Regions from separate parts of the Rhodococcus sp. NPDC003318 genome, predicted to be linked through region 2. Evidence: riboswitches for the same ligand, from Rfam matches in the RefSeq annotation. Region 2 holds a riboswitch; each other region holds the start of a gene.
What was found. Region 2 has a riboswitch for cobalamin ahead of ACFYVR_RS05595 (CbtB domain-containing protein). Riboswitches for the same ligand answer to the same signal wherever they lie in the genome.
Positions count from the first base shown of each region.

Region 1: it holds a riboswitch for cobalamin, as region 2 does, so the genes downstream of both, ACFYVR_RS12390 (ABC transporter substrate-binding protein) here and ACFYVR_RS05595 (CbtB domain-containing protein) in region 2, are expected to answer to the same signal.
Region 3: it holds a riboswitch for cobalamin, as region 2 does, so the genes downstream of both, ACFYVR_RS13660 (ABC transporter substrate-binding protein) here and ACFYVR_RS05595 (CbtB domain-containing protein) in region 2, are expected to answer to the same signal.
Region 4: it holds a riboswitch for cobalamin, as region 2 does, so the genes downstream of both, cobN (cobaltochelatase subunit CobN) here and ACFYVR_RS05595 (CbtB domain-containing protein) in region 2, are expected to answer to the same signal.

Region 1 covers NZ_JBIAOU010000006.1:43,380-50,414, forward strand. Annotated here, with positions in the region: gene ACFYVR_RS12370 (FAD:protein FMN transferase) at 1-265, shown strand, start outside; gene pgi (glucose-6-phosphate isomerase) at 273-1,922, opposite strand; gene ACFYVR_RS12380 (ABC transporter ATP-binding protein) at 2,022-2,798, opposite strand; gene ACFYVR_RS12385 (FecCD family ABC transporter permease) at 2,815-3,819, opposite strand; gene ACFYVR_RS12390 (ABC transporter substrate-binding protein) at 3,891-4,946, opposite strand; cobalamin riboswitch at 4,990-5,127, opposite strand; gene ACFYVR_RS12395 (chorismate mutase) at 5,234-5,536, opposite strand; gene pcrA (DNA helicase PcrA) at 5,828-7,035, shown strand, end outside.
Region 2 covers NZ_JBIAOU010000002.1:76,217-83,251, forward strand. Annotated here, with positions in the region: gene ACFYVR_RS05580 (OsmC family protein) at 1-17, shown strand, start outside; gene ACFYVR_RS05585 (DsbA family protein) at 743-1,471, shown strand; gene ACFYVR_RS05590 (CbtA family protein) at 1,621-2,388, opposite strand; gene ACFYVR_RS05595 (CbtB domain-containing protein) at 2,379-2,573, opposite strand; cobalamin riboswitch at 2,603-2,727, opposite strand; gene ACFYVR_RS05600 (nuclear transport factor 2 family protein) at 2,754-3,116, opposite strand; gene ACFYVR_RS05605 (helix-turn-helix domain-containing protein) at 3,250-4,038, shown strand; gene mhuD (mycobilin-forming heme oxygenase MhuD) at 4,084-4,395, opposite strand; gene ACFYVR_RS05615 (alpha/beta fold hydrolase) at 4,487-5,239, shown strand; gene ACFYVR_RS05620 (C-terminal binding protein) at 5,313-6,290, opposite strand; gene ACFYVR_RS05625 (oxaloacetate decarboxylase) at 6,315-7,035, opposite strand, start outside.
Region 3 covers NZ_JBIAOU010000007.1:34,970-42,004, forward strand. Annotated here, with positions in the region: gene ACFYVR_RS13640 (TetR/AcrR family transcriptional regulator) at 1-75, opposite strand, end outside; gene ACFYVR_RS13645 (metal-dependent hydrolase) at 295-1,245, shown strand; gene ACFYVR_RS13650 (hypothetical protein) at 1,245-2,393, shown strand; gene ACFYVR_RS13655 (class I SAM-dependent methyltransferase) at 2,390-2,791, opposite strand; gene ACFYVR_RS13660 (ABC transporter substrate-binding protein) at 2,788-3,783, opposite strand; cobalamin riboswitch at 3,842-3,968, opposite strand; tRNA gene ACFYVR_RS13665 (tRNA-Ser) at 4,068-4,152, opposite strand; gene ACFYVR_RS13670 (MarR family winged helix-turn-helix transcriptional regulator) at 4,204-4,698, opposite strand; gene ACFYVR_RS13675 (alpha-hydroxy-acid oxidizing protein) at 4,727-5,884, opposite strand; gene ACFYVR_RS13680 (NAD(P)H-quinone oxidoreductase) at 5,970-6,956, shown strand.
Region 4 covers NZ_JBIAOU010000001.1:161,714-168,748, reverse strand. Annotated here, with positions in the region: gene ACFYVR_RS00730 (hypothetical protein) at 1-130, shown strand, start outside; gene cobJ (precorrin-3B C(17)-methyltransferase) at 158-1,645, opposite strand; gene ACFYVR_RS00720 (precorrin-8X methylmutase) at 1,645-2,271, opposite strand; gene cobG (precorrin-3B synthase) at 2,290-3,447, opposite strand; cobalamin riboswitch at 3,451-3,591, shown strand; gene cobN (cobaltochelatase subunit CobN) at 3,623-7,035, shown strand, end outside.

The DNA of each region.
Region 1 (7,035 bases), on a different contig from region 2:
GGCGACCGCGCGGGCGCCCGCCGTGCACGCCGCGGACGTGGACTCCGTGCCGCGCGTCACCGACGCGGGGCTCGAGAGCGTCACCGTCGTCGCCGACGACGGGCTGTGGGCGTACTCGGCCGCGGCCGCGGCCGCCGCGCAGGGCGTGGCCGCGTTGCGGTGGCTGGGCGAGAACGACCTGGCCGCGCGAGTGGCCTACCGGCACGGCAGTGTGCGGACCACCGACGCGTGGTTGCACCTGCCGCCGTACGACCACGTGGCGTGAGTACGGATCAGGACAGCCGGCCGCGCCTGCCGCGGTACCAGCGGACGAGGGTGTCCGTCGACGAATCATCCTGAGGGGCAGGCGCTTCCGGTGCGGTGAGGACCGGTGCGAGCTCGAGGGCCTGCACCTTGCCGAGTTCGACGCCCCACTGGTCGAACGAGTCGATCCCGAACACCACACCCTCGACGAACACCTGGTGCTCGTAGAGGGCGATCAACTGCCCGAGCACCGACGGGGTGATCTTCGGCGCGAGGATCGTCGTCGTCGGACGGTTGCCGGGCATCACCTTGTGCGGCACCAACTCCGGGTCGGTACCCTCGGCGGCGATCTCCTCGGCCGTCTTGCCGAACGCCAGCACCTTCGTCTGCGCGAACAGGTTGCTCATCAGCATGTCGTGCATCGAACCGGTGCCGTCGATCGTCGCGAGATCGTCGGTGGGCTCGGCGAATCCGATGAAATCGGCGGGCGCGAGGCGGGTGCCCTGGTGCAGCAACTGGTAGAAGGCGTGCTGCCCGTTCGTGCCCGGCTCACCCCAGAAGATCTCGCCGGTCGGGGTGGTCACCGGCGAGCCGTCGGCGCGCACCGACTTGCCGTTCGACTCCATCGTCAACTGCTGCAGATAGGCGGCGAACCGTCCGAGGTCGTTCGAATACGGCAGCACCGCACGAGAATCCGACTCGAAGAAGCTCGAGTACCACAACCCGATCATGCCGAGCAGCACCGGTGCATTGGACTCGAGCGGCTGCTCCGCGAAATGCCGGTCGATGGTGTGGAAGCCGGAGAGGAACTCGCCGAACGCCTCCCGGCCGATCACACACATCAGCGACAGCCCGATCGCCGAGTCGACCGAGTAGCGGCCGCCGACCCAGTCCCAGAAGCCGAACATGTTCGCCGTGTCGATGCCGAACTCGGCGACCCGCTCGGCGTGGGTGGAGACCGCAACGAAGTGCTGCGGGACGGCGTCCTCCCCGAGGGCGGCGACGAGCCAACGCCGGGCCGCGGTCGCGTTCGTGAGCGTCTCGAGGGTGGAGAACGTCTTCGACGCGACGATGAACAGGGTGGTCGCCGGATCCAGACCGGCGAGCTTGCCGACCAGGTCGGCGGGGTCGATGTTGGAGACGAACCGGGCCGTCACGCCGCTGTCGACGTAGTGTCGCAGCGCCCGGAACGCCATCACGGGTCCGAGGTCCGAGCCCCCGATGCCCAGGTTGACGACCGTCGTGATCCTCTCGCCCGTCGCGCCGCGCCACTCACCCGACCGGAGCCGGTCGGTGAAGTCGCCCATCCGGTTCAGCACCTCGTGCACGTCCGCGACGACGTCGTGTCCGTCGACGTGCAGCTCGGCGTCGGCGGGCAGCCGCAGCGCGGTGTGCAGGACCGCCCGGTCCTCCGAGGTGTTCACGTGCTCGCCGCGCAGCATCGCGTCCCGGCGCTCCTCGACCCCGGCGGTGCGCGCGACATCCACCAGCAGTGCCAGGGTCTCCCGGTCCACCCGGTGCTTGCTGTAGTCGATGTACAGGTCGCCCGCGGTGACGGTGAGCTCGCGTCCGCGCTCGGGGTCCTCGGCGAAGAGCTCGCGCAGGTGCCGGTCCGCGATCTGGTCGTGGTGCGCGCGGAGCTTCTGCCAGGCCGAGGTCGCGGTGATGTCGAGGCTCATGGTCTCGACATTAACGGCAGCGGCCGCGCTGCGCCGGGGTGCGATCAGCAATTGGGATCCGGAGAATCGAGCCAGGTTCCACACCCGAGCCTCGGCGCGTCACGGCCTCACCGCGCGGAGCGCACGGTGGTAGCTGACCGACGGGACGCCGTCGTCGACGGTGACCGTGGCGCGGACCCGGTAGACGTCCGCGACCAGTTCCTCGGTGATCACCTCGGCCGGTGTTCCCGCGGCGACGATGCGGCCGCGCGTCAGGACGACGACCCGGTCGCAGAACATCGCGGCCAGGTTCAGGTCGTGCAGGGCGATGTAGCTGGTCATCGGCAGTTCGGCGACCAGGGCGAGAATGTCGAGCTGGTGCGCGATGTCGAGGTGGTTGGTCGGCTCGTCGAGCAGGATCTCGTCCGGTTCCTGGGCCAGCGCGCGGGCGATCTGCACCCGCTGACGTTCGCCGCCCGAGAGGGTGTGCCAGCGGCGGTGGGCGTGCTCGGTCATCCCGGTGCGCGCCAGCGCCCGCTCGATCGCGGCGCGGTCAGCGGTATCGTCCCCGCCGAACGGGCCGCGGTGCGGGATCCGGCCGAGGCGAACGACATTCGCGACGGTGATGTCGATCTCGGTGTCGGCGTGCTGTTCGACGGTCGCGACGCGACGCGCGACCTGCCGGCGTCGCAGGGCACGGATGTCGCTCCCGTCCAGCAGCACCTGCCCCTCGTCGGGGCGGTGCACGCCCGCGAGCACACCGAGCAGCGACGACTTCCCGGAACCGTTCGGCCCGAGCAGCCCGATCGTCTCGCCCCGATGCGGTTCGATCGTGACGCCGTCGACGACCAGGTTGCCGCCGCGGCTCCACGTGATGTTCTTCGCGTGCAGGGGCATCAGTGCCCCCACCGCGTCACGAGGTCCTCCCCATCCGGAAGAGGACGAGCGCGAAGGCCGGCACACCGATCAGGGCGGTCACGACACCGACCGGGATCTCCTGCGGCGCGAACACGGTGCGGGCGACCGCATCCACCCACACCATGAAGATCGCGCCGATCAGGGCGGTCGCGGGCAGCAGCCGGCTGTGCCGCGGACCGACGAGGAACCGGGCCGCGTGCGGCAGCACCAGCCCGACGAACCCGATCGCACCCGCGGCACTGACCAGTGCCGCGGTGATCAGCGCCGTGACGGTGAGCAGCAGCGTGCGGATCGTGCCGACCGGGACACCGAGGGAGGCCGCCGACGAGTTGCCGAACGTCATCGCGTCCAGCGACGACGCCACCGCCAGGCACACCGTGACCCCGACGACGGTGACGGCGCCGCACAGCGCCACGTCGGTCCAGTCCGCGCCGCTGAGCGACCCGAGCAGCCAGAACAGCACGCCGCGGGTCTGCTCGGCGTCCGCGGAGGACATCACGACGAACGAGGTCAACGCCGAGAACAGTTGGGTGCCCGCGACACCGGCGAGGAGCACCTTCGCGGTGCCGCCGCCGGCCCCCGCCGCCAGGGCGAGGACCGCGCCGAAGGCCACGACCGCACCCACGAACGCGCCCGTCGAGAGCGAGATCGCGCCGCCGCCGATGCCGAGCACCGCCACCAGCACCGCCCCGGTCGACGCGCCGGACGAGATGCCGAGGACGAACGGATCGGCCAACGGATTGCGCAGCAGCGACTGCATGATCGCCCCGCACAGCGCCAGCCCGGCGCCGCACACCGCCGCGAGCAGGGTCCTGGGCAGCCGCAACTCCCAGACGATGCCGTCCTGCAGCCGGGTCAGCCCCGACGACCCGATGCCCCAGTGCTCGAGGATCACCGCGTACACGTCGCGGACCGACAGGTTCGCCGGCCCGATCGTGACGGTCACGGCGATCGAGGCCACCAGGACGGCAAGTCCACCGAGCAGCACCGCCGGAAGCAGGGCCTTCGACTCGCGTCGCGGGGTCGGGGTCGGGGTCGGGGCCGTCGCCCGTTCCGCGGCGACCGTCGGCGTCACGGCTGCGGGGTGACGAGGTTCCACTGCTGCAGCGCCCCCGCCACCTTCTCGACGCCGTCGACGGTGCGGATGGTGGGGTTCATGTCCGCCCCGCTCACGACGATGTACCGCTTCTGCTGGACCGCGGGCAGCTGTGACGTCACCGGGTTCGACTCGAGGAAGGCGATCTTGCTGTCGAGAGCGTCGCCGTCGATGCTGCGCCGGCTCAGGTCGGCGAGGACCAGCGCGGTCGGATCGCGGTCCGCGACCGTCTCCCAGGAGACCTGCGGCCACTCGTCGGTGGTGTCGGCGAAGACGTTGGTGGCGCCGACCGCGCGCGCGATGATCCCGGACGACCCGCAGCAGCCCGCCATGTACGGGGTCTTCGTGTCGGCGAACCAGAACGCGAGCGAGACACCGGCAGCGTCCACGGTGTCCGCTGCCGTCGCGTACCGCTGCTGCAACTCGGCGACGAACCCCTCACCGCGCTCGCGGACGTCGAAGATCGCGGCCAGTTCGCGGATCTCCCGGTAGACGCTGTCGAGGGTCAACGGCTCGGTGCGGGCGCCGTCCGCGTTCGACGCCGAGGACACGTCGCCGCCGCACCCGTTGTCGGTGGGGGACAGGTAGGTCGGCACACCGAGCGACTCGAACTGGTCGCGGCCCGCACTGCCGCCGTCGCCGATCGACGACCCGAACGACGCGGTGACGAAATCCGGCTCGGCGTCGAGCACCACCTCGAGCGACGGCTTGTTGTCGGCGAGCCGCGGCACCGTCGCATTCGCGGCAGCCAGGTTCTCACGGACCGGATCCGTCCACGTCGCGGTGCCGACCATGCGGTCCGCGAGTCCGAGGGAGAGCAGGATCTCCGTCGACGCCTGGTTGAGGGAGACGACACGGTGCGGCGGCGCATCGACGGTGACGGTGCGGCCGCAGTTCGAGAGCGTGACGGGATACCCGGTCGCGGCCGTCGACGGCTCGTCGTCGGTGGCTGCGGAACCCGAGCAGCCGGTCAGCAGCAGCGTGGCAGCTGCGGCGAGCACGGCGGCACAGCGGAGGAAACGAATACGCACGAAGCGGGAACTCCTCGTTCAGGGCCCAGTCGCGGGGCCGAGAGTCTCACCTGACCCGATCCGCGAGCATCCGGACTTCGGCCCACGTGAACAGGGCCGTCACCGCTGCGCGTCAGTCCCGGATTCGCACCGGGTTCCCTCGCCGATCGGGGCCGCACGGGCGGCCACCGTCACCGTATACCTCGCGAGCATCGCCCGGTATGTCCGGGTATCGCGCTGCGTTCCTCCGAGGTTGCCGGGGCCTCGTCGTCACCGGCGCCGAAGAGGAGTCGCAGGCCCGAGCGGAGTTACCGGCCCAGCGGACCGCGCCCCAGGCGCAGCAGCAGCATCGCCAGGGTGTGACCCTCCTGGCCGAGCTCACTGAACCGCTCGAGCACCTTCATCTCACGGCTGTGCACGAGGCGCGGACCGCCCGACGCCATGCGGGTGCGGCCGATCACCTGGGACACCTCGCTGCGGCGCTTGATCGCGGCGAGGATCTCCGCGTCGAGGCGGTCGATCTCCTTGCGGAGCTCGTCGATCTCGGCCTCGCTGGTCGGCAGGTCGGTGTCGTTCTCGGCGTTGTTGTTCGGCGAGATGGGGGCGCCCATGTCTTCTCCTCGTGTCAGAAACTGGATCGTTCTCGGTCCCGCGGGTCGTTACCCGATCCAGGCCCTCTCACGAAAAGAGCCCCGGATCGCTGCGGACCGCGGGGCTCGTGGGTTGTTCAGGCCACGGGCACCGGAGTCCGGTACCCGTAGAAAAATCGCCAGGGGTGGCGAGCGTCGGCACTGAGCATGACCCCATTTTGCCATGCCCGACCGGGCGCGGCGGGTCGTGGGTGCACACGGGTCGTGGGCGGGCAGCCCGATGTCGGTGCACAGCGGTAGCGTGGACAGGCGATGAACACATTCTCCGCGGCAGCTCACGCCGGTACCCGCACCTCGACCGACGCCCTCCTGGCCGGACTGAATCCGCAGCAGCGCGAGGCGGTCGTGCACCAGGGATCGCCGTTGCTGATCGTCGCGGGCGCAGGGTCGGGCAAGACTGCGGTGCTGACCCGCCGCATCGCGTACCTGCTCGCGGAGCGGGACGTCACTCCCGGGCAGGTCCTGGCGATCACGTTCACGAACAAGGCGGCCGCCGAGATGCGCGAGCGCGTCGCCCAACTCGTCGGACCCCGCGCCAACAGCATGTGGGTCGCAACCTTCCACTCGAGCTGTGTGCGGATCCTGCGCATGCAGGCCGCGCTGCTGCCGGGGCTGAATTCGAACTTCACGATCTACGACGCCGACGACTCGCGCCGGCTGCTGACGATGATCTCCAAGGATCTCGAGATCGACCAGAAGAAGTACTCGGCGCGGCTGCTGGCCACCCACATCTCGAACCTGAAGAACGAGCTGATCGGTCCCGAGGAGGCCGCGGCCAACGCGGAACTCGAGACCAACGAGGTCGTCCGCCTCGTCGCGCGGGTGTACGGCCACTACCAGGCCCGGCTGCGGGCGGCCAACGCGCTCGACTTCGACGACCTGATCGGCGAGACGGTCGCGCTGCTCCAGAACCACCCGCAGGTCGCCGAGTACTACCGGCGCCGGTTCCGGCACGTCCTCGTCGACGAGTACCAGGACACCAACCACGCCCAATACGTCCTCGTGCGCACCCTCGTCGGCGAGGAGGGTGCCGGCCCCGTCCCGCCGTCGGAGCTGTGCGTCGTCGGTGACGCGGACCAGTCCATCTACGCCTTCCGTGGCGCGACGATCCGCAACATCGAGGAGTTCGAGCGGGACTACCCGCAGGCCCGGACGATCCTGCTCGAACAGAACTACCGCTCCACCCAGAACATCCTGTCGGCGGCCAACGCGGTGATCGCCCGCAACACCGGCCGACGCGACAAGAAGCTGTGGACCGAATCCGGCGAGGGCGACCTCATCACCGGGTACGTCGCCGACAACGAGCACGACGAGGCGTCGTTCGTCGCGTCGGAGATCGACCGGCTCGTCGACGCCGGCGACGCGCGCTACGGCGACGTCGCGGTGTTCTACCGCACCAACAACTCGTCCCGCGCGCTGGAGGAGATCTTCATCCGGCTCGGGTTGCCGTACAAGGTGGT
Region 2 (7,035 bases):
ACGCGGCCTTGATTTGATCGGCGTAGAAAAGATTGGTCCTCGCCAATTGTCGGTTGCTCATTTATCATGGATATCGCCGCGCCGACGCGTGAAGACGCCCTGAGGCGCGGAATTCCCCCTGAAGAATGGCACCTCGCGAAGGGCTTCGGTATTTCCGTCGCCGAGGAATCGCGACGCCGCACCACGTGAGGATCTATTTCTGTGGCCACTCCTGCCGTCACCCCCGCACGCCACCTCGCCGCCAAAATTGCCCTGGTCGGCGCTATGATTGCCCTGCCTCTCGGTCTGGCTGCCGCGCCGGCGTTCGCCATCGGAACCCATGCCGGCAGCTGCAACTTCGACGGAAATGTGAAGTGGGTGAAGGATTGTCCTAACGCGAAGTAAGTCGCGCGCGTAGAACAATTCGGGCACTGTACAAATCGACCCCGGAGGCGTCATGCGTCCGGGGTCGAGAACTGTTTTCCGGAAGTGTCGAACGGGGACGCCGCGCTCGGTGAGTTTCCCGAACCGGTGTCGCCGAACCACGGCCGGCGGGCGCCGGTTCACCGAGCGGATCAACGACTCCGGTGCGATGACACCCTGCGCGCCGCCTGCCGTGGTACGAGCACGGAAAGGCCCGGCACGCGGGCACGACGTTCGAGTTCGACGACGTGATCGACCCGGCACAGCCGCGGGCGTGGATCCGGCACCCGGGTGGCGGCGCGCGGAACAAATCCGGCGGTGGTGGACGTTTCAACCAGTTGTGAGCATCGAATCTCCCGACCAGTCCGCCGTCGTGCTCGAGGTGTGGTCCGACATCGCCTGCCCGTGGTGTTACATCGGCAAGCACCGCTTCGAAACCGCCCTCGCCCGATTCCCGCACCGCGACCGGGTGCAGGTCGTGTGGCGGTCGTACCAGCTGTCCCCGGACACTCCGGTCGGGCTGCGTCGCGCCGAGGTCGACGCACTGGTGGAGATGAAGGGGATGCCTGCCGACCAGGTGAAGCAGATGTTCGCGCACGTCGCGAACACCGCCGCCGTGGACGGGCTCACGATGGACTTCGACACCGTCGTAGCGGCCAACACGTTCGACGCGCATCGGCTGATCCACGTCGCGGGTGACCGCGGCGAGGACGTGATGGCCGCGCTGTTCCGTGCCCACTTCGCGCAGGGCAGGGTCATCGACGACCGTGAGGAACTGGTCGCGATCGCCGTCGAGGTCGGGCTGGACGCGGACGCTGTCCGGACCGCTCTCGACTCCGGCGCCGAGGCCGAGCGGGTCCGCGACGACCTGGCGCAGGCCCGTGCCCTCGGGATCTCCGGGGTGCCGTTCTTCGTCGCCAACCGCGCGATCGGCGTCTCCGGTGCGCAGCCCGTCGAGGTCTTCACCCAGCTGCTGGAGAAGGCCTACGCCGACGCGAGCCCGATCGTCACCCTCGCCGGCTCCGCCGACGCGGACGGAGCGTGCGTCGACGGATCCTGCGCGGTCTGACAGGCACAGCCGCCACCCGCCTTCACCCACCCACCACCGGCCCACCCACCACCGGCTGAAGGCCACCTTCGTGCGGACAGTCCGAACGAAGGCCACCTTCAGCCGGGTGGGGCGGGACGGGGTGGGGCGGGACGGGACGGGGAAGTCGGTCAGTGCGCGGCGGCGAGTACGGGCCGGGAGCGCGTGGCCCGCTCGGTGAGAAACGCGAACCCGACCCCGAGAGCGAGCCACAGCGTCGCCTGGATCGCGAGCGACGAGATCCGGAACTCCCACAGCAGGGTGGCGGGGAAGTCGTCCCCGACCTCGTTGACGCCGGGCAGCAGGATGTAGCCGACCGCCACGATCACCAGGAACGCCGGCACCGGTGCCCCGACCCGGACGGACAGGTAGCCGGACGCCGCGGCGAGCCGCGCGATGTGGACCGCGGCCGCGACCGCGACCAGTCCCAGGACCACCGACGCCAGCCACAACCAGGTGCGCTCGGCGATGGTGTCCGGGTCCCCGACCGCGGGTGGATTCGCCGGGTACTTGAAGAACGGCACAGCCTCGATCGCGAGCCATCCGAGACCGGCCAGCGTCATCGCCAGCACCGGACCGGACAGCGCTGTCAGCCTCCGCGCGAAGTGTGCGACGGCCGCGAAGATCGCTCCGAGCGCCAGCCCCGCGAGGGTGGTCGCGAGGAACAGTCCGACCCGCTGTCCGTCCCGGCTGACCAGGGTGTCGTCGCCGTGAGTGTGTGCGGTGGTGGTCTCGTGTGAATGCTCCGCCGGAGCGGAGGCGGCTTCCTCGATCGCGATGGCGGCGTCGATGTGTGGTTCGCCGATCACGAAGGCGACGGCACCGGCGAGCAGGCCGGCGACGAGTCCGGCCAGCAGCCCACGAACGAGGAGTTTCGAGAATGCGTCGGTCAGTGGCACGGAAGCCCCAGCAGGTGCCGACCGTCATGCATGAGCTCGTGCATGTACATGCCGGTCCGCGAGACCGCGCCCTGGTCGAAACCGACCAGGTACAGGGTCAGCATCGCGAGCAGGACGACGCCCGCGATGATCAACGCGACACCGACCGATGCGGTCGACCTGTCGGGGGTGTGAACGACAGCCATTGGTTCCTCCTGGGATAACGCGTCCCGCAAAAGCCCTGTGCGACGACGACGGGGTCTGGCTGTCGAGTGGACACTCGAACACAGTGGCGCGACCGCTCCGGAATTGCACCGGATTCCCGTCGACATCGCGATTACCAGCGCACTGTCGCACCGAGGTGCCTGCGCTGTCAATCGGCACGGTCAGGACGGCACCTTGTCGAGGAACCCCAGGACGTGCACCAGCCGTCCGGACTCGTCGCGCTCGATGACGTCGAAGCCCGCGACGAGGTCCTCGGCGCCGGCCGGTCCGAGTTGCCAACCGAAGCGCGCCTGTTCGTGGTGGCCGTCCACGGGGCCGCGGAGCCGGAACCGCATACCGGGGAACCGGCCCTGCACGGCTCCGATCGTGGCGTCGATGTCCGCGTGACCCTGCGCCGCGACCGTCGGGTCGACGTACCGCCCGTCGGGGGTCCACAGGTCTTCGATCGCGACCCGCCGGGCATCGGGGTCGGTCTCGTTCCACACCGCGATGTACTTGGCTGCGAGGGCGTCGAATTCGGTCATGTCGTCTCTCCGATCGGTGGGGGCCGGCCCGGGCGGCCGGTCGACGTCCACCACTGTGGCGGCCGCCGCGCGCCCGAGTCGATTACCTCGGAGGTAATGGATCGGCTCCCGCGGACACGCCTAGGCTCGGGACATGACCACGCTCGTGGAGGATCGGCCCGTCGGAGTCCTGTTGCGGCAGTGGCGCGAACGCCGCCGGATGAGTCAGCTCCAGCTTGCCGGCCTCGCCGACGTCTCCGCCCGGCACGTCAGCTTCCTCGAGACCGGGCGGTCGCGGCCCACCAGGGCGATGCTGATCCGGCTGTCCGAACAGCTGGAGATCCCTCTGCGGGAACGCAATTCGCTTCTGCTCGCGGGTGGGTTCGCACCGGCCTATCCGGAGCACGGGCTCGGCGACGTTCCGATGGCGTCGGTGGCGCGGGCGATCGGGCAGATCCTGCACGCGTACCTGCCCTCACCGGCGGTGGTGGTCGACCGCCACTGGAATCTCGTCGACGGCAACGGTGCGGTCGCCGTGCTCGTCGACGGGTGTGCGCGGCATCTGCTGGAGCCGCCGGTGAACGTGCTGCGGTTGAGTCTGCACCCGGAGGGCATGGCGCCGCGGATCGTCAATCTCGGCCAGTGGCGGGCGCACTTGATGCATCGACTCGAACATCAGATCGCGGTGACCGGAGACACGGTGCTCGGTGGCCTCGCGGCGGAGTTGGCGGGCTATCCGTGCGGCGACGCCGCCGTCGACCCGGAACCGGGCGCGCTCGTGGTGCCGATCCGAATCCGCACGGTCGCAGGAGAACTGGAGTTCCTCAGTACTACGACGGTCTTCGGCACTCCGCTGGACGTCACCGTCGCCGAGTTGGCGATCGAGACGTTCCATCCGGTGGACGCGGCCACGGCGGCAGCCCTGCGCGAACACGTGGGATGACGAAGGCACCGGCCGTCGTGCGACGACCGGTGCGCGGGGGACGGGTCAGGCCTGCTTCGCGGGGACGTCGAGGACGACCTCGAACTCGAGCAGGGAGGCGCCGGTCGCGACCGGCTTCTTCGCCTCACCGGCGTGCGCCGCCCGGGCGTCGCCGTTGCGCCAGGCCGCGAAGGCGTCCTCGGACTCCCACTGCGTCACCACGAAGTAGCGGGTCTCGCCGCCCGTCGGACGCAGCAACTGGAAGCCGAGGAACCCCGGCGAGTTCTCGACGGTGCCCGCACGCTGGGCGAACCGCTTCTCGAGCTCCGGACCGGCGCCCTCGGGCACCTCGATTGCGTTGATCTTCACCACTGCCATGGCCGCGAGAGTACTCGCGGCGCGGCGTCTGCGGGACCGGGCCGACCCGATCGACGACCCGCAGCCCGGATGTCCGGTTAATCTCGGTTCCGTGCTGCATGACGAGGGTGGGGCGGGCGGACCGATTCTGTTGCTCCACGGGTTGATGGGCAGCGCGCGTACGTGGCGCAGGCATGTGCCGTGGCTGCGCGAGCACGGCCATGTCTACGCGTTCGACGCGGCCGGCCACGGCAGGCCCGCGCCGGACGAACTGACCACCGAGGCGTTCGTCGCCGACCTGACCGAGGCTCTGGCCCCGATCGAGCGCCCGATGACGGTGATCGGGCACTCGATGGGCGGACTGCACGCCTGGTGTTTCGCGGCCGCCCACCCCGACCGGGTGCGGGCCCTGGTGGTCGAGGACATGGCCCCCGACTTCCGTGGCCGCACCGCGTCGGACTGGGCCGCGATGATCGGGTCGTGGCCGACGCCGTTCCGGGACGAGCCGACCATGGTCGACTTCTTCGGACCCGTTGCGGCGCAGTACTTCATGGACTCGTTCGAGCTCAGGGCGGACGGCTACCACCTGCACGGCGAGGTGCCGGTGTGGCGCGACATCTCCGAGGAGTGGGGAACCCGCGACTTCTGGGCGCAGTGGCGGGACGTGCACGCACCGGCACTGCTGATCGAAGGCGAGTTCACCATCACCCCGGCCGGGCAGATGCGGCAGATGGCGGGTACCCCCCGGCAGGGCCCGACGCGCTACGAACGGATCGAGGGCGCCGGCCATCTGGTGCACGACGACCGCCCGGCCGAGTACCGCGCCGCGGTCGAGTCGTTCCTCGCCGAGTTCGCGGACCGGTGAGTGCACGGCCGTCGGTCGGCTCCGGTGACCGACACGGGCTCGGCGACGCCGGACCCGGTGACGACGTGACCGCTCAGGTCATGGCGCGGGCCGTGACCTCCCGGTTGACGAGGTAGGTGGGACGACCCTCGGTGAGCGTGGTCAACGCGTTGTGCGCGGTCTTGCGGCGGATCTCCAGCTCCGATTCCTCCGAGTACCAGGCCGCGTGCGGGGACAGCAGGGTGTTGTCCAGTGCGGTGAACGCGCTGTCACCGGAGATGGGTTCGGACGTGAACACGTCGAGTCCGGCACCTCGGATTCGGCCGGCGCGCAGGGCCTCGGCGAGCGCGTCGTCGTCGACGACGCCGCCGCGCGCAGTGTTGATCAGAATCGCGGTGCGTTTCATCAGGGCCAGCTGGTCACGACCGATCGAGCCTCGCGTCGAGGCCGTGAGGGGGACGTGAACCGACACCACGTCCGATATCGTCAACAACTCGTCCAGCCCGACCGGTCGGGCTCCTCGGGAGGACGCCTCGTCCGCGCTGACGTACGGGTCGAACGCGACGGTCTCCATCCCGAAGACGGCCATCTTCCGGGCCAGTCGTTGCGGGATGTTGCCGAATCCGACCAGACCCAGCGTGCCGCCCCGCAAGCGGTGCAGGGGCTTGGCGGCCGCGTAGTCCCAGACCCCGTTGCGCAGCGCGCGATCGTAGGAGCCGAGACCCCGGGACAACGCCAGGATCATCGCGGCGGCGTGGTCCGACACGTCTTCGATCGACCCGTCGGGCACGTTGGCGACCATGATCCCCGCGGCAGTGGCCGCGTCGAGGTCGATCGTGTTGGTGCCGATTCCGTACCGGCTGATCACACGGCACCGCTGTAGTCCGGCGATGAACTGCGCGTCGAGCTGGGTGTACTGGTTGAGGATGGCGTCGGCGTCCCGGCAGGCCTCTGCCAGTGCCTCCCGGGTGGGGAAGGGGCCGGCGACCAATTCGATGTCGTGCCCGTCGAACACAGCCTGCTCGGGCGCGAGGTCGGCGAACTCGTAGTCGGTGACGACGATCTTGTACATGTGAATTCTCCTGTCGGGGACGGGCTACGCGCCGTACCGGGAGTCGAGTTCCTGATGGAACCCCAGACCGACCAGTTCGGAGTAGTCGGCATAGGTGATCGTGGACGGGCGAACCGGGATGGTGTCGGTGTCGTGCAGCTCGCGCAGGGACTGCCGGACCGCCGTGACCGCGGAGAACAGTGCGGTGAGGGCGTAGAAGACCAGGGAGAAGCCGCGCTGCTGAAGATCGTGCGCGGTCAGTGTGGCGGCGTCGGTGCCGTCGACCAGCGACGCGACCTTCGGGCCATCGAGATGTTCGGCGACGTAGTCGATGTCGGCCCGGGTCTTGACACCGTCGACGAACATCAGGTCCGCTCCGGCGTCCCGGTAGCGCTTGGCTCGGTCGATCGCGTCCTCGCGGCCGGTGGCGCCGAGGGCGTCCGTACGCGCGATCACCAGCAGTGACTCGGTCCCCCGGGCGGCCAACGCAGCCTCGACCCGTCGGGCGCTCTCGTCGGCGGCCATCAGCCGGATCCCGGACAACTGTCCGCACCGCTTCGGGGCGACCTGGTCCTCGAGGTGGATCGCTGCGACTCCGGCCTGGATGTACTCCTCGACGGTGCGATGGATGTTCGACGGGCCACCGTAACCGGTGTCTGCATCGGCTATCACGGGAACAGTGGTGGCGCGGACCATGTTTCGGGCGTGTTCGGTCATCTCGGTCTGGGTCAGCAGTCCGATGTCGGGCAGGCCCAGGCGGGACGCG
Region 3 (7,035 bases), on a different contig from region 2:
GGTGGAGACGATCCGGCGCGACGCCTCGTCGTCGTCGTTCGGCGGGCTTCCGCCCCACCCGCGTCTACGTGCCACTGCCCGCTTCCTCGGCTCAACCGCGTCGCACGGAATTCTCGTCCGTCGACCCTCCGCATGAAGGGGCCGACGCTACCACCTCGGCCGTGCCGAGGACGAGATGACCGAAAGTGAACATACACATGCGCCGTTCTTCGTATGATCGCCTCCACGGGGGGACCTCGCGTGCCGAGAGTCCACCCGACCAGCCCGTTTTGCCGAGACACGAGGGAGCGCACCGTGACGCACCTGCATCCCCGAAAGATGGATTTCGGGTTCGAGGACGAGGACGTGCCCTTCCTCTGGAACCCGGAGAACCCCGCCTGGTCGAGCATGTCCAACGCCGTGTCGTTCCTGGCCATCGGCTTCGAGAAGATGATCGTGAAGCTGATCCTCCAGACCAAGCCGCGGATCTCCGACCCCGCGGTCGTGGAGGAGGCGGTGGCGTTCATGCGACAGGAGGGCCACCACTCCACCGCGCACCGTCAGCACGTCAAGGCGCTGATCAAGCGGTATCCCGGGCTCCAGAACACCCTCGACGCGGTGATCGGCGAGTTCGACCTCCTCACCGAGGCGACCTCCGTCGAGTACCGGCTCGCGTACACCGCCGATCTCGAGGCGACCTTCACGCCGGTGTTCAAGCTGATGCTCGACCATGACGCCACCCTGTTCCGGCCCGGCGACGACCGGGTCGCCTCCCTGTTCCTCTGGCACTTCGTCGAGGAGGTCGAACACCGCAGTTCCGCACTGATCATCTTCAATTCCGTTGTCGGAAGCGAGCTCTACCGGATGCGGATGGCGCCGTCGATCTTCGCGCACGTGATGAAGGTGATCCGGATCGCGTGCGCCGGGTTCAACCAGCACGTGCCGATCGGGGACCGCAAGGTCGACGCGCTGTCGATGTTCGCGATGCACCGCACCAAGCAGAAGGTGCTCACCTTCGTCGCGCCCTACCTCACCAAGGGCACGATGCCGCGCGCGTTCGACGGGCTCCCCCGCGGTGAACAGCTCACCGCCCTGTCCGGCATCATCCGCAGCCAGATGCCGAAACACGATCCGACACACGAGAAACTGCCCGCGCTGGCCGGCCGGTGGTTCGAGCGGTACGACGCCGGCTACGACTGCACCCGCTGGTACACCGCCGACACCCGAGCGCCGCGGCCCGCCCCGGCGGTATCGGAGGCCAACTGATGGCGGACCTGTGCTCCCCCACCTTCGCCGACCTCGCGACCCGCCTCGGCTTCTCGTGCGCGGAGGCCGGCGGACTCGTCGAGTTCCGCAGCCCCACCACACTCGAGAACTGGACGCTGCCGGTGCTCGAGTTCACCGTCGTGCTCGGCTCGCTGCTCGCCCTAGTCCTCGCGATCGCGCGGCTGCGGCGCCACGGTGACCCGACCAATCTGGTGCTCTGGTTCGGCGCGACCGCCTACCTGTTCGTCATCGAACCGCCGCTGTACTTCCCGGCCGCCTTCGGCATCGAGGATCACGTCGACACGATGTTCGCGCACAACGTGTTCACCGTCGACTTCCTGTGGGGCCGGCTCCCGCTGTACATCGTCGCGATCTACCCGCTGATGACCACGATCGCCTTCGAGATCGTCAGGATGCTCGGCGTGTTCCGGCGGTACGGCGTCCTCGTCGGCGCCGTCTGCGTCGGATTCGTCCACCACGCCTTCTACGAGATCTTCGACCACACAGGCCCGCAACTGCGGTGGTGGGAGTGGTCCCTCGACAACCCCGTCAACCAGCCGATGTTCGATTCGGTTCCGCTGCCGAGTGTGGTCGTGTTCGCCGCGCTGTGGCCGATGTCCCTCGCCTTCTGCGTCCAACTGTTCGTCGGCCGTCACGTCGACCGCGGCGAGCACTTCACGGGCCTCCAATTGGTCTGGCGCACAGTGGTGATCGGACTGCTGGCGTCGCTGGGCACCTTCATCCTGCCCCTCCCCGCGACGGTGTTCGGGGCGGGCAGCGACACCGTCCGCGGATTCCTCTACGCCGCCGAACTGGTCGTCCTGACCGTGGTCGCGGTCGTGGTCCTCGCCCGGCAGTGGTCGCGGCTGCGCCGCGACGACACCGACATCCCGGCGTACGGCAACGACTTCGTCCGCTGGTACGCCGTCGTGTATCTGGCCGTCATGGCCGTCCTGTGGGCGACGGCGCTGCCCGACTGGTTCGGCGCCGTCGACGGCGTCACCGACAACGGCGACCCGATCGGCAGCCTCTGGTACACGGCCGGCTGCTTCGCCATCGCGATCACCTGCGTCGTCGCCACATTCACCGTGCCGCGGCCGAAGTCGGATGCCGACTCCGCGGCGGTGAGCACACCGGCGGCAACCTAGGCGGCTCCGTAGACGACGTAGTCGTCGAACAGCTGCCACAACGTGCCCGACTCCGCGAACCCGGCCTGCCGGAGCGCGGCGAGCTGGAACTGCACCGTGGTCGGCGGGGTCGCGTCCCGCCCGGCGAACCGGACCCGGTCGCCGTGCCCCGCCAGGTGTTCGCGGGCCAGTTCGAGGAGCATCGGATCGTGGTCGAGAGCCACCACCCGCGCATCCGGGAACCGGTCGAGGATCCGGCCGCTGAGCGATCCTGGTCCGCAGGCGAGATCGACCGCGGTGAAATCGGTTCCGACGGCGAGCTCCAGCGCGTCGAGCATCACGCCGAAAAGCACTTCCCGGTCAGCGATGTAGGCGGCCTGCTGACGATCCCAGCGCTCGACGAGCTCCGCCGACTTCACTGCGCAACCCCGAGGTCGCGCAGCCCCGCGGCGAGTTCCTCGATGCCCGCGACGTTGCGGATCGACGGATCCATCGTGGTACCGCTGATGACGATGTACCGCTTGTTCTGCACCGCGGTGAGTCGACTCGCCACCGGATCGGATTCGAGGAACCGGATCTTCGCCTCGGCGCTGTCGCCATCCCCGCCACGTCCGAGATCCGCGAGCACCAGCACCGCCGGATCACGGTCCAGAACACTCTCCCAGCCGATTTCGGGCCACAGCTGCCGACTGTCGGCGAAGGCGTTCACCGCCCCGACCTCGCGAGTCATGATCCCGGGCGCCCCGCAGCAGCCCGCGATGTACGGCGTCGCGGTGCCCGCGTACCACCAGGCGAGCGTGACCCCGGACGGATCGATGCCGTCGGCCGCCGCCTCCGCACGGGATCGCAGGTCCGCCACGAGTGCGTCACCGCGCTCGGAAACGCCGAACAGCGTGGAGACGTCGCCGATTTCGGCGTACAGGTCGTCGAGCGTCAGTTCCGAATCCTGCACGGCGTCCTGGCCGCCGCATTCGCTCGGGGACTGGTACGTCGCGACGCCGAGATCTGTGAACCGCTGCCGGTCGGCGATTCCCTCGGCGGAGAAGGTGTAGTCGAACGTGGTGTAGACGAGATCCGGGTCGCGATCGAGGACGGCCTCGAACGAGGGGAACTCGTCGTCGAACCGGAACACCTCGGACGCCCGCTGTTCGAGTTCGGGAAGGACCGGATCGTCGACGAACGCGAGACCGGCGAGGCGATCCTCGACGCCGAGGCTCAGCAGCAGCTCGGCCGCCGGCTGATTGACGGCGATCGCCCGCTCGACGGGAGCGTCGAGCGACACCGTGGTGTCGCAGTTCGTGAGGGCCGTCGGGGCATCGTGGTCGGCCGCCTCCTCGGCGCCGCATCCCGCCATCCCGACCAGTGTCGCGGCCGCGATCCCGGCGGCCGCCATTCGGACATGTTGCTTCATGACACGTCAACTTCCTGCGGACGCCGCACGCGAGCGTCCACACGAGAAATGCCGGCGACAGTTCACCGACCCAGCAGGCGACCGGACTCGGGGCGTCACCCCACACCGTTGCGCGTCAGTTCCGGATTCCCACCGGATTCCACCTGATCCCGATTGTCGGGATTGCCTGGCATCGCGGAATCTAGCAGGCACGGACTCAGCCGGGCCCCGCCGACGTGCCGCGCGGACCGGTTCGTGGCACGAGAAAGGCCCCTCACCTGCATCAACAGGTGAGGGGCCAGCTGCGGAAGCGGAGGGATTTGAACCCCCGGTCGCTCTCACGACGCTCGCTTTCAAGGCGAGTGCATTCGGCCGCTCTGCCACGCTTCCGTGGCGAATCCTAGCCGCCGGGCGCAACCGGGGACGAACCCGCCCGGCGCGTCACACCTCCGGGCGGGCGTCCAGGGCGGCGTCGACCTTCTCGAACACGGTGCCGACGGCGTCGAGTTCCTTCGCGTCGAGCAGGTCGATCAGGTAGTTCCGCACCCCGTTGAGGTGGGTGGGAGCGGCTTCGGCGAGTTTGCTGCGGCCGTGCGGTGTGATCAGGGCGAGCACGCCGCGGCCGTCCTCGACACAGGTGCTGCGGGTGACGAGGTCGTCCGTCTCCATCCGCCGCACCTGGTGGGTGAGGCGGCTGCGGGACGAGAGGATCCCGTCCGCGAGCTCGCTCATCCGGACCGACCCGTCGGGCGACTCCGACAGGATCACGAGGATCCGGTAGTCCGCCAGGGAGATCTGGTGTCGGCTCTGCAGCTCCCGGTTGAGCACCTCCATCAGGCGCTGACTGCCCTCGATGAACCCCCGCCAGGCACGCATCTCCGCCGCGTCGAGCCAGTGCGGAGACGCCGCCGTCTCATCTGCAATCTCTGTTGCCACCCCGCCATTCTAGTGAGCGGGGGACCGCTCAGGTGGCGCGAAGGATCGACGGATCCAACTCGGCGACGGTCGCGAAACCGGCGAGGCCCATGTTGACGTCGAAGTCCGCGAGCAGCATCCGCAGCGCGTGCCGCACTCCGTCTGCACCCGCGAGTCCGAGGCCGTACACCCACGGACGGCCGTACAGGACGGCGTCCGCGCCGAGCGCCAGCGCCTTCATCACGTCCGCGCCGCTGCGGATCCCGGAGTCGAGCAGCACGGCCGCCCGGTCCCCGATCGCGGCGGCGACCTCGGGGAGGGCGTCGAGCGCGGCGATCGCCCCGTCGACCTGACGGCCACCGTGGTTGCTCACCACGACACCGGACGCGCCTGCGTCGATCACCTCGCGGGCGTCGTCGGGATGCACGATGCCCTTCACCACGATCGGCAGGTCGGTCCAGTCCCGCAGTCGTGCAACGTCCCTCGTGCGGAGGGCGTGATTGCCGAACATCGACACCCACGTCAGCACCGCCATCTGCATCGCCTCGGTGCTCTCCTCCGGGGGCGTCGCGAGGCGGGACCGGAACACCGGGTCGGACAGGTAGTTCGCGATTCCCTTCGCCTTCAGGAACGGCAGGTGACCGAGCACGAGATCACGTGGTCGCCAACCCATTCCGGGAGTGTCGGCGGTGACGACGATCGCCTTCGCGCCGGCTGCGGCGGCGCGCCGCACGAACGATTCCGCGACCTCCTCGTCCGACGGCCAGTACAGCTGGTACCACCAGTTCTCACCCGACGCCGCCGCGACCGTCTCGATCGGCGTGGACGCCGCCGTCGAGAGCACCGACCCGACACCGAGTTCGGACGCGACCGCGCCGACCGCCGCCTCCGCGTCCGGGTGCACCATTTCGAGCACCCCGACCGGGGCGGTGAGCACCGGCGCCGCCAGCCGCGTCCCCAGCACGTCGACAGCGAGGTCGCGGGCGTCGGCGGCGGCGGTGCCGCGCAGCATCCGCGGCACGATCGCGTGCCGGTCGAAGGCCGCCAGGTTCGCCGCCGCCGTCCGTTCGGTGGACGCGCTGCCCGCGATGTAGCCGAACGCCTCCGGCGAGAGCCGCTCACGCGCGAGGTCCTCGAGACCGGCCGCCGTCATCGGCAGCTCCGGGACCACGCCGCCGAGGCCGGAGAAGTAGATCTCGTTCTGCATGTTGCCGAAGTAGGTCACAGCGAGACGGTATCGCCTCCACCGACTGCGCAGCGGTGGTACGCGGGCAGGCGCTAGCGTCGGTGTCATGCATGCGATCACCGTCACCGCGCCCGGCGGACCCGAAGTCCTCACCTGGTCGGAGGTTCCCGATCCCAGCCCCGGCCCCGGCGAGGTGCTGATCGACGTCGCCGCGACGGCCGTCAACCGCGCCGACGTGCTGCAGCGCCGTGGCCTCTACCCGCCGCCGCGCGGCGCCAGCGAGATCCTCGGACTGGAGTGCTCCGGCACCGTCAGTGCGCTCGGCGACGGGGTGCGGGACTGGCAGATCGGCGACCGGGTGTGCGCGCTGCTCGCCGGCGGCGGGTACGCGGAGAAGGTGGCGGTCCCGGCGACGCAGCTGCTGCCGGTGCCCGACGGACTGGACCTGGCGGCCGCGGCGTCACTCCCCGAGGTCGCGTGCACGGTGTGGTCGAACCTGGTGATGATCGGCGGGATGCGCGCCGGGCAGCTGGTGCTGATCCACGGCGGCGGGGGCGGTATCGGCACCCACGCCATCCAGGTCGCGTCGGCGCTCGGCGCCACCGTCGCCGTCACCGCCGGCTCCGAACTCAAACTCGCCGCCTGCCGCGACCTCGGCGCCTCGATCACGGTCAACTACCGCGAGGACGACTTCGTCGCCGCCGTCCGCGACACCCCGCAGGGCGGCGCCGACCTGATCCTCGACAACATGGGCGCGAAGTACCTGGACCGCAACGTCGACGCACTCGCCAAGGACGGGCAGCTGTGCGTGATCGGCATGCAGGGCGGCGCGATCGCCGAACTGAACATCGGCAAACTCCTGGCGAAGCGCGGCCACGTGTTTGCGACCGGATTGCGGGGCCGGCCCGAAACGGGGACCTCCAGCAAGGCGGAGATCGTCTCCGAGGTGACCGCCCGCCTGTGGCCGCTCGTCGCGGACGGCACGATCCGCCCGGTGGTGCACGCCGAGCTGCCGATCACCGAGGCCGGCCGGGCGCACGAGCTGCTGGACTCCGCCGAGACCGTCGGCAAGGTGGTGCTCACCGTCGCCTGACCCCACCCGGCTGAAGGGCACCCCGGTGCGGATCAACGACATGAAGGTGGCCTTCGGCCGGATCCGCCGGACGACCCGC
Region 4 (7,035 bases), on a different contig from region 2:
ACACGGCGCCCACGACCACCACCACGGCGAGGGGTGCGGGCACGTGTCCGTCCCGCACGGCGACCACGTCGACTACATCCACGACGGGCATCGCCACGCCGAGCACGGCGACCACTACGACGAGCACTGACACCGCCCGGGAGCGGTGCCGGTGGGGTCAGCCCGGGTAGCGCCGCGGCGTGAACACCTTTCGCTCCCCGCCGGATTCGACCACGGTCGTCAGTGACGAGCCGATGATCAGCAGTGTCCGCATGTCGATCTCGGACGGCTCGAGGTCGCCGAGCGGCACGATCCGGACCCGTTCCTCGGGCCCGGCGACGTCGCGCCCCACGATGACCGGGGTGTCGGGGGAGCGGTGCTCGAGGATCAGCTCCTTCATCGCGGCGACCTGCCAGGTGCGCGATTTCGACGCGGGGTTGTAGATGGCCATCGCCATGTCGGCGGCGGCGACCGCGGAGATCCGGGTGGCGACGATGTCCCACGGCTTGAGCCGGTCGGAGAGCGAGATCATCGCGTAGTCGTGCCCGAGCGGTGCGCCGACTCGGCTGGCGACGGCGTTCGCGGCGGTCATGCCCGGCAGGACACGCACCGGCACGTCGCGCCACTGCTCGTCGGCGGCCATCTCGATCACCGCGGCCGCCATCGCGAACACGCCGGGGTCGCCGGAGGACACCACGACGACGCGGGCACCGCGCCTGGCGAGATCCAATGCCATTGCGGCGCGCTCGGATTCGACCTTGTTGTCGCTGGCATGCCGGTTCTGCCCGGGCCGCACCGGCACCCGGTCGACGTAGGTGGTGTAGCCGACGACGTCGGTGGCGCGGGCCAGTTCGTCGCGGACCTCGGAGGTGGTCCAGGCGTCGTCGCCGGGTCCGAGACCGACGACGGTCACCGACCCCGGCTCCGAATCTCGTTGTGCGGCCGGATTGTTGGACGGGCTCGGGACGATCGCGATGGAGAAGTACGGCACATCGGCGTCGTCGACGTCGGCGGCGGCGAGCACCCGCTGCTTGTCGGTGCTGGCCCGCTCCACGTACGAGGCCTCGGCGAGTCGACCGGAGTCCGCGAGGGCCTGCCGCACCGCCGGGAACGTGCGGCCGAGCTTGAGGATCGCGGCGGAGTCGGTGGCGCGCAGTCGTCGGGTCAGCTCCTCGGCGGGCAGGGTGCCGGGCAGGATCGTGAGCACTTCGTCGCGTTCGACGAGCGGCACCCCGAGCGCGGCGGAGGCGGCGCTGATCGAGGTCACCCCGGGAATCACCTCGGCGTCGAAGCGGTCGCACAGCCGCTTGTGCATGTGCATGTAGGAGCTGTAGAACAGCGGATCGCCCGCGGCGAGCAATGCGACCGTCCGACCTGCGGCGAGGTGCGCGGCGAGGGTCTCGGACGCCTCGGCGTAGAAGTCGTCGATCGCGCCCTGGTAACCGCCGGGGTGGTCGACCGTCTCGGTGGTCACCGGGTACACGAGGTGTTCCTCGATCTGGCCCTCGCGCAGGTAGGGCGCGGCGACGGCCCGGGAGATGCTGCGGCCGTGCCGGGCGCTGTGGAACGCGACGACGTCCGCCTCGCCGATGATCCGGGCGGCCTTGACCGTGACCAGTTCCGGGTCGCCGGGCCCGAGTCCGATGCCCCAGAGTGTGCCCGCCATCACTCGACCTCCGTCGCGATCGCGTTCAGCGCGGCCGCGGTGATGGCGCTGCCACCGCGGCGCCCCCGTACCGCGAGGTAGTCGATGTCGCCGGCGCGAACGATCAGGTCCTCCTTGGACTCTGCGGCGCCGATGAACCCGACCGGGCAGCCGATGATCGCCGCGGGCCGGGGCGCACCCTGATCGAGCATGTCGAGCAGGTGGAACAGCGCGGTCGGGGCGTTGCCGATCGCGACGACGGCACCCTCGAGCTTCGGACCCCACAGTTCCAGCGCGGCAGCGGATCGGGTGTTGCCGAGCTTCTCGGCGATCACGGGCGTGCGCGGGTCACCCAGCAGGCACACCACATCGTTGTGCGCGGGCAAGCGCTTTCGCGTCACCCCGGACGCGACCATCGTCGCGTCGCAGAAGATCGGCGCCCCGTCGCGGAGCGCGGCGCGTGCCGCGGAGACGACCCCGGGGCTGAACGCGACGTCGTCGGTCAGATCGACCTGGCCGCACGCGTGGATCATCCGGACGACCGCCTGGGCAACGTCCGCGGGGAACCTCGACAGGTCGGCTTCGGCCCGGATCGTGGCGAACGACTGGCGGTAGATCTCGGCGCCGTCGCGGATGTAGTCGGTCATGCACCCAACGATATGGGGTCAGGGTGTCGGCGGGTCCACCCGGTAGCCGTCGCCGGTGGCGACCACATCGGTCACCTCACCGCGGGGGCGCCCGCACCGCCGCTCGCAGCCGGCCCAGTGCTGGCGGCCGTCGGCGGGCAGCGCACCGGACTCGACCGCGGCGACGGCGTCCCCGCGGACGTCGGCGAGGGACTTCGCGCAGCCGGGACGTCCGGTGCAGGCAGTGACCTGCAGCCACGGGGAGTTCGCGTCGAAGATCAGCCCCATCGGCGCGAGGATGCGCACCACCTGTTCGGCGACGCCCTCGTCAAGGTCGTGCAGCAGCACCGACCGCCAGGGAGTGACCGTGATCGGATGCTCGACGGCCACCAGGAAGTCCGCCAGCCGGGCGGGCAGCACCCCGAACCTCAGGCCTGCCGCGAGGGTGACCGTGCCGTCGGGCTGGTCGAGCCACCCGATCGGGCCCGCCGACTCCGGCGCCGCCAGGTCGACGGGGTCCGCCGTGGCGGTCACACCCAACCGGGCGAGCACCCGGCGCGGGCCGTCCTCGATCTCCTGCAGCCGCCACTGCGTGCCGCGGATCTCGCGCAGCGCCCGGGCCGCGTCGAGCAGGGTCGCGACCGCACCCTCGGCGGTCAGCCGGACGCCGTGATCGGCACCGGCGAGTGTCAGGGCCACCTCGGTCGCCGTGACGGCGTGCAGCCCGAGGTCGCCCTGCAGCCCCGTCACGTCGCCGCGGCCGTCGTCGAGGGTGAACAGGACGCGGCCCGGCAGGTCGGCGAGGTCGGGATCGGCCATGAGACCGGCGTCGAGAGCCGAGGCCCACCCGCGGACGTCCGCGATTCCGCCGATCCGACCCGACAGCGGGGAGGCGAGGATGTTGCGGACCCGTTCGTGGGTCGGCGAGGGCAGCAGTCCCGCCGCGGCGAGCCGGTCGGCGAAGGCGGCGGGATCGGTCACGGCCCGAAGCTGGATGTTGCCGCGGGACGTCAGTTCGAGTTCGCCGTTGCCCAGGTCGCGGGCGGCATCGGCGAGGACCTGGAGCTGAGCGTGGGTGAGTGCACCGCCGGGCAGTCGGACCCGGGACAGTGCGCCGTCGGCGGCCTCGTGCACCTGCAACGCGCCGGGGCACGCGTCGGGGCGGGACCGGGGGGCCGGGGATTCGATATCGGACATCGCCCTCCAGCCTACGGTGACGGCACCGGTACGATCAGCGGCGATTGCGGCAGCTCGAGAGGAAACCGGTGCGATTCCGGTGCGGTCGCGCCACTGTGACCCGGACTCCGGGGAGTCAGACCCTCCGACGCTGCCGTCCCAGACCGAGTGGGGCGCGAAACCCCGAGGAGGCATCGTGATCCTGCTGCTGTCGACGTCCGACACCGACCTGCTCAGCGCCCGCGCCAGCGGCGCCGACTACCGGTGGGCGAACCCCGCGCGCCTGCTCGTCGACGACCTGCCGGCCCTCCTCGACGGCGTCGACCTGGTGATCGTCCGGATCCTCGGCGGACGTCGTGCGTGGGAGGACGGCCTGGACGCGGTGCTGGCAGCGGGCACACCCACCGTCGTCCTCGGTGGTGAACTCGCACCCGACGCCGAGCTGATGGAGTTGTCCACGGTGCCGGGCAACGTCGCGGCGCAGGCCCACAACTATCTGGCCGAGGGCGGCGCGGACAACCTGACGAACCTGTACGGCTTCCTGTCCGACACGGTGCTGCTCACCGGTGTCGGGTTCGAACCGCCGGTGCACACCCCCACCTGGGGATTCGCCCCCGTGAGTCCTTCCGGCCCGCAGACGGACCGGAAGGACTCACCGGTGGTGGCGGTGCTCTACTACCGCGCGCAGCACCTGGCCGGGAACACCGCGTACGTCGAGGCGCTGTGCCGGGCCGTCGAGGATCGGGGCGCCCGGCCGCTGCCGATTTTCTGCGCGTCTCTGCGCACCGCGGAACCCGAACTGCTCGACGTGCTCGGCACCGTGGACGCGATGGTCGTCACGGTCCTCGCGGCCGGCGGCACGAAGCCGGCGAGCGCGTCCGCCGGCGAGGACGACGAGTCGTGGGACGTCACCGCCCTCGCCGCCCTGGACGTGCCGATCCTGCAGGGCCTGTGCCTGACCAGCAGCCGGGAGGCGTGGGAGGCCAACGACGACGGGCTCTCGCCGATGGACGTCGCCACCCAGGTCGCGGTGCCGGAGTTCGACGGCCGCATCATCACGGTGCCGTTCTCGTTCAAGGAGATCGACGCAGACGGACTGACCAGCTACGTGCCCGACACCGAACGGGCGGCCCGGGTCGCCGGGATCGCGGTGCGGCACGCGCGACTGCGTCACGTCGCCAACCCCGACAAGCGGATCGCGCTGATGCTGTCGGCGTACCCGACGAAGCACGCGCGGATCGGCAACGCCGTCGGACTCGACACCCCGGCGAGCGCGATCGCGCTGCTGACCGCGATGCGGGACGCCGGTTACGACCTCGGCCCGGCGGACGGCGAGGACGCGCTGCCCGGGCTGGCGTCCGGGGACGGTGACGCGCTGATCCACGCGCTGATCGCGGCCGGCGGTCAGGACCCGGACTGGCTGACCGCGGAACAGTTGGAGGGCAACCCGATTCGCATCTCCGCGGCACGTTATCGGGAGTGGTTCGCCACGCTGCCCGCCGACTTCCGGGAGGCCGTCGAGGAGCACTGGGGCGCCGCCCCGGGCGAGCTGTACGTCGACCGCAGCGCCGACCCGGCGGGCGAGATCGTCATCGCCGCCCTGCGGGTCGGGAACGTCGTGCTGATGGTCCAACCGCCCCGCGGCTTCGGGGAGAACCCGGTCGCGATCTACCACGACCCCGACCTGCCGCCGAGCCACCACTACCTCGCCGCCTACCGGTGGATCGCCGCCGCGACCGAGCAGGGCGGGTTCGGTGCCGACGCGATCGTGCACCTCGGCAAGCACGGCAACCTCGAGTGGCTGCCCGGCAAGACCCTCGGCATGTCCGCCTCGTGCGGCACCGACGCCGCGCTCGGGGAGCTGCCCCTGGTCTACCCGTTCCTCGTCAACGACCCCGGCGAGGGCACCCAGGCCAAGCGCCGCGCCCACGCCACCCTCGTCGACCACCTGATTCCGCCGATGGCGCGGGCCGAGTCGTACGGCGACATCTCCCGGCTCGAGCAGCTGCTCGACGAGCACTCGAACATCTCCGCGCTCGATCCGTCGAAGCTGCCCGCGATCCGCCAGCAGATCTGGACGCTGATGCGCGCGGCCAAGATGGACCACGACCTCGGGCTCGCCGAACGCCCGGAGGAGGACGTGTTCGACGACATGCTGCTGCACGTCGACGGCTGGCTGTGCGAGATCAAGGACGTCCAGATCCGCGACGGACTGCACGTCCTCGGGCAGGCCCCGGACGGGGACGCCGAGGTCGAGCTGGTGCTCGCGGTGCTGCGCGCCAAGCAGATGTGGGGCGGCGAGCGCACCGTGCCCGGCCTTCGGGAAGCCTTGGGGCTCAGCGAGGCGGGCGACGAGAACCGCGGCCGCGTCGACGAGATCGAGCAGACCGCACACGGCCTGGTGGCCGCGCTGCAGAAGGCCGACTGGGATCCCGCCGCCGCCGCGGAGATCGGGGCCGCCCACGGATCGGACGTGATCCGGGTGCTCGAGTTCGCCGCCGCCGAGGTGGTCCCGCGGCTGCGCGGCACGGGACGCGAGATCGAGCAGGTGCTGCGCGCCCTGGACGGCCGGTTCGTCGAACCCGGACCGAGCGGGTCGCCGCTGCGCGGCCTGGTCAACGTGCTGCCCACCGGCCGCAACTTCTACTCCGTCGACCCGAAGGCCGTCCCGTCGCGGCTGGCGTGGGAGACCGGGCAGGCGATGGCGGAGTCGCTGCTCGCCCGCTACCTCGCCGACCACGGCGAGTACCCGACGTCGGTGGGGCTGAGCGTGTGGGGCACGTCAGCGATGCGCACCTCGGGCGACGACATCGCCGAAGTGCTTGCGCTGCTCGGTGTCCGACCGGTGTGGGACGAGGCGTCGCGGCGCGTCACGACGCTCGAGGTGATCGACCTCGCCGAACTCGGCCGCCCCCGCGTCGACGTCACGGTCCGCATCTCCGGGTTCTTCCGCGACGCGTTCCCGCACGTCCTCGCCCTGCTCGACGACGCCGTCCGGATGGTCGCGGCGCTCGACGAGCCGGCCGACCGCAACTTCGTCCGCGCCCACGCGCAGGCCGACCTCGCCGACCACGGCGACGAACGTCGGGCCACCACCCGCATCTTCGGGTCCAAGCCCGGCACGTACGGCGCCGGCCTGCTCCAGCTGATCGACTCGAAGTCGTGGCGCGGTGACGCCGACCTCGCGCAGGTGTACACCACGTGGGGCGGCTACGCGTACGGCCGCGGACTCGACGGGGCGCCGGCCGCCGACGACATGCGCAGTGCCTACAAGCGAATCGCGGTGGCCGCCAAGAACACCGACACCCGCGAGCACGACATCGCCGACTCCGACGACTACTTCCAGTACCACGGCGGCATGGTCGCGACCGTGCGCGCGCTGACCGGCAAGGACCCCGAGGCCTACATCGGGGACAGCACCCGCCCCGACGCCGTGCGCACCCGCACCCTGTCGGAGGAGACGTCGCGGGTGTTCCGGGCCCGGGTGGTGAACCCGCGGTGGCTCGAGGCGATGCGCAGGCACGGCTACAAGGGCGCGTTCGAAATGGCCGCGACGGTGGACTACCTGTTCGGCTACGACGCCACCACCAACGTCGTCGCGGACTGGAT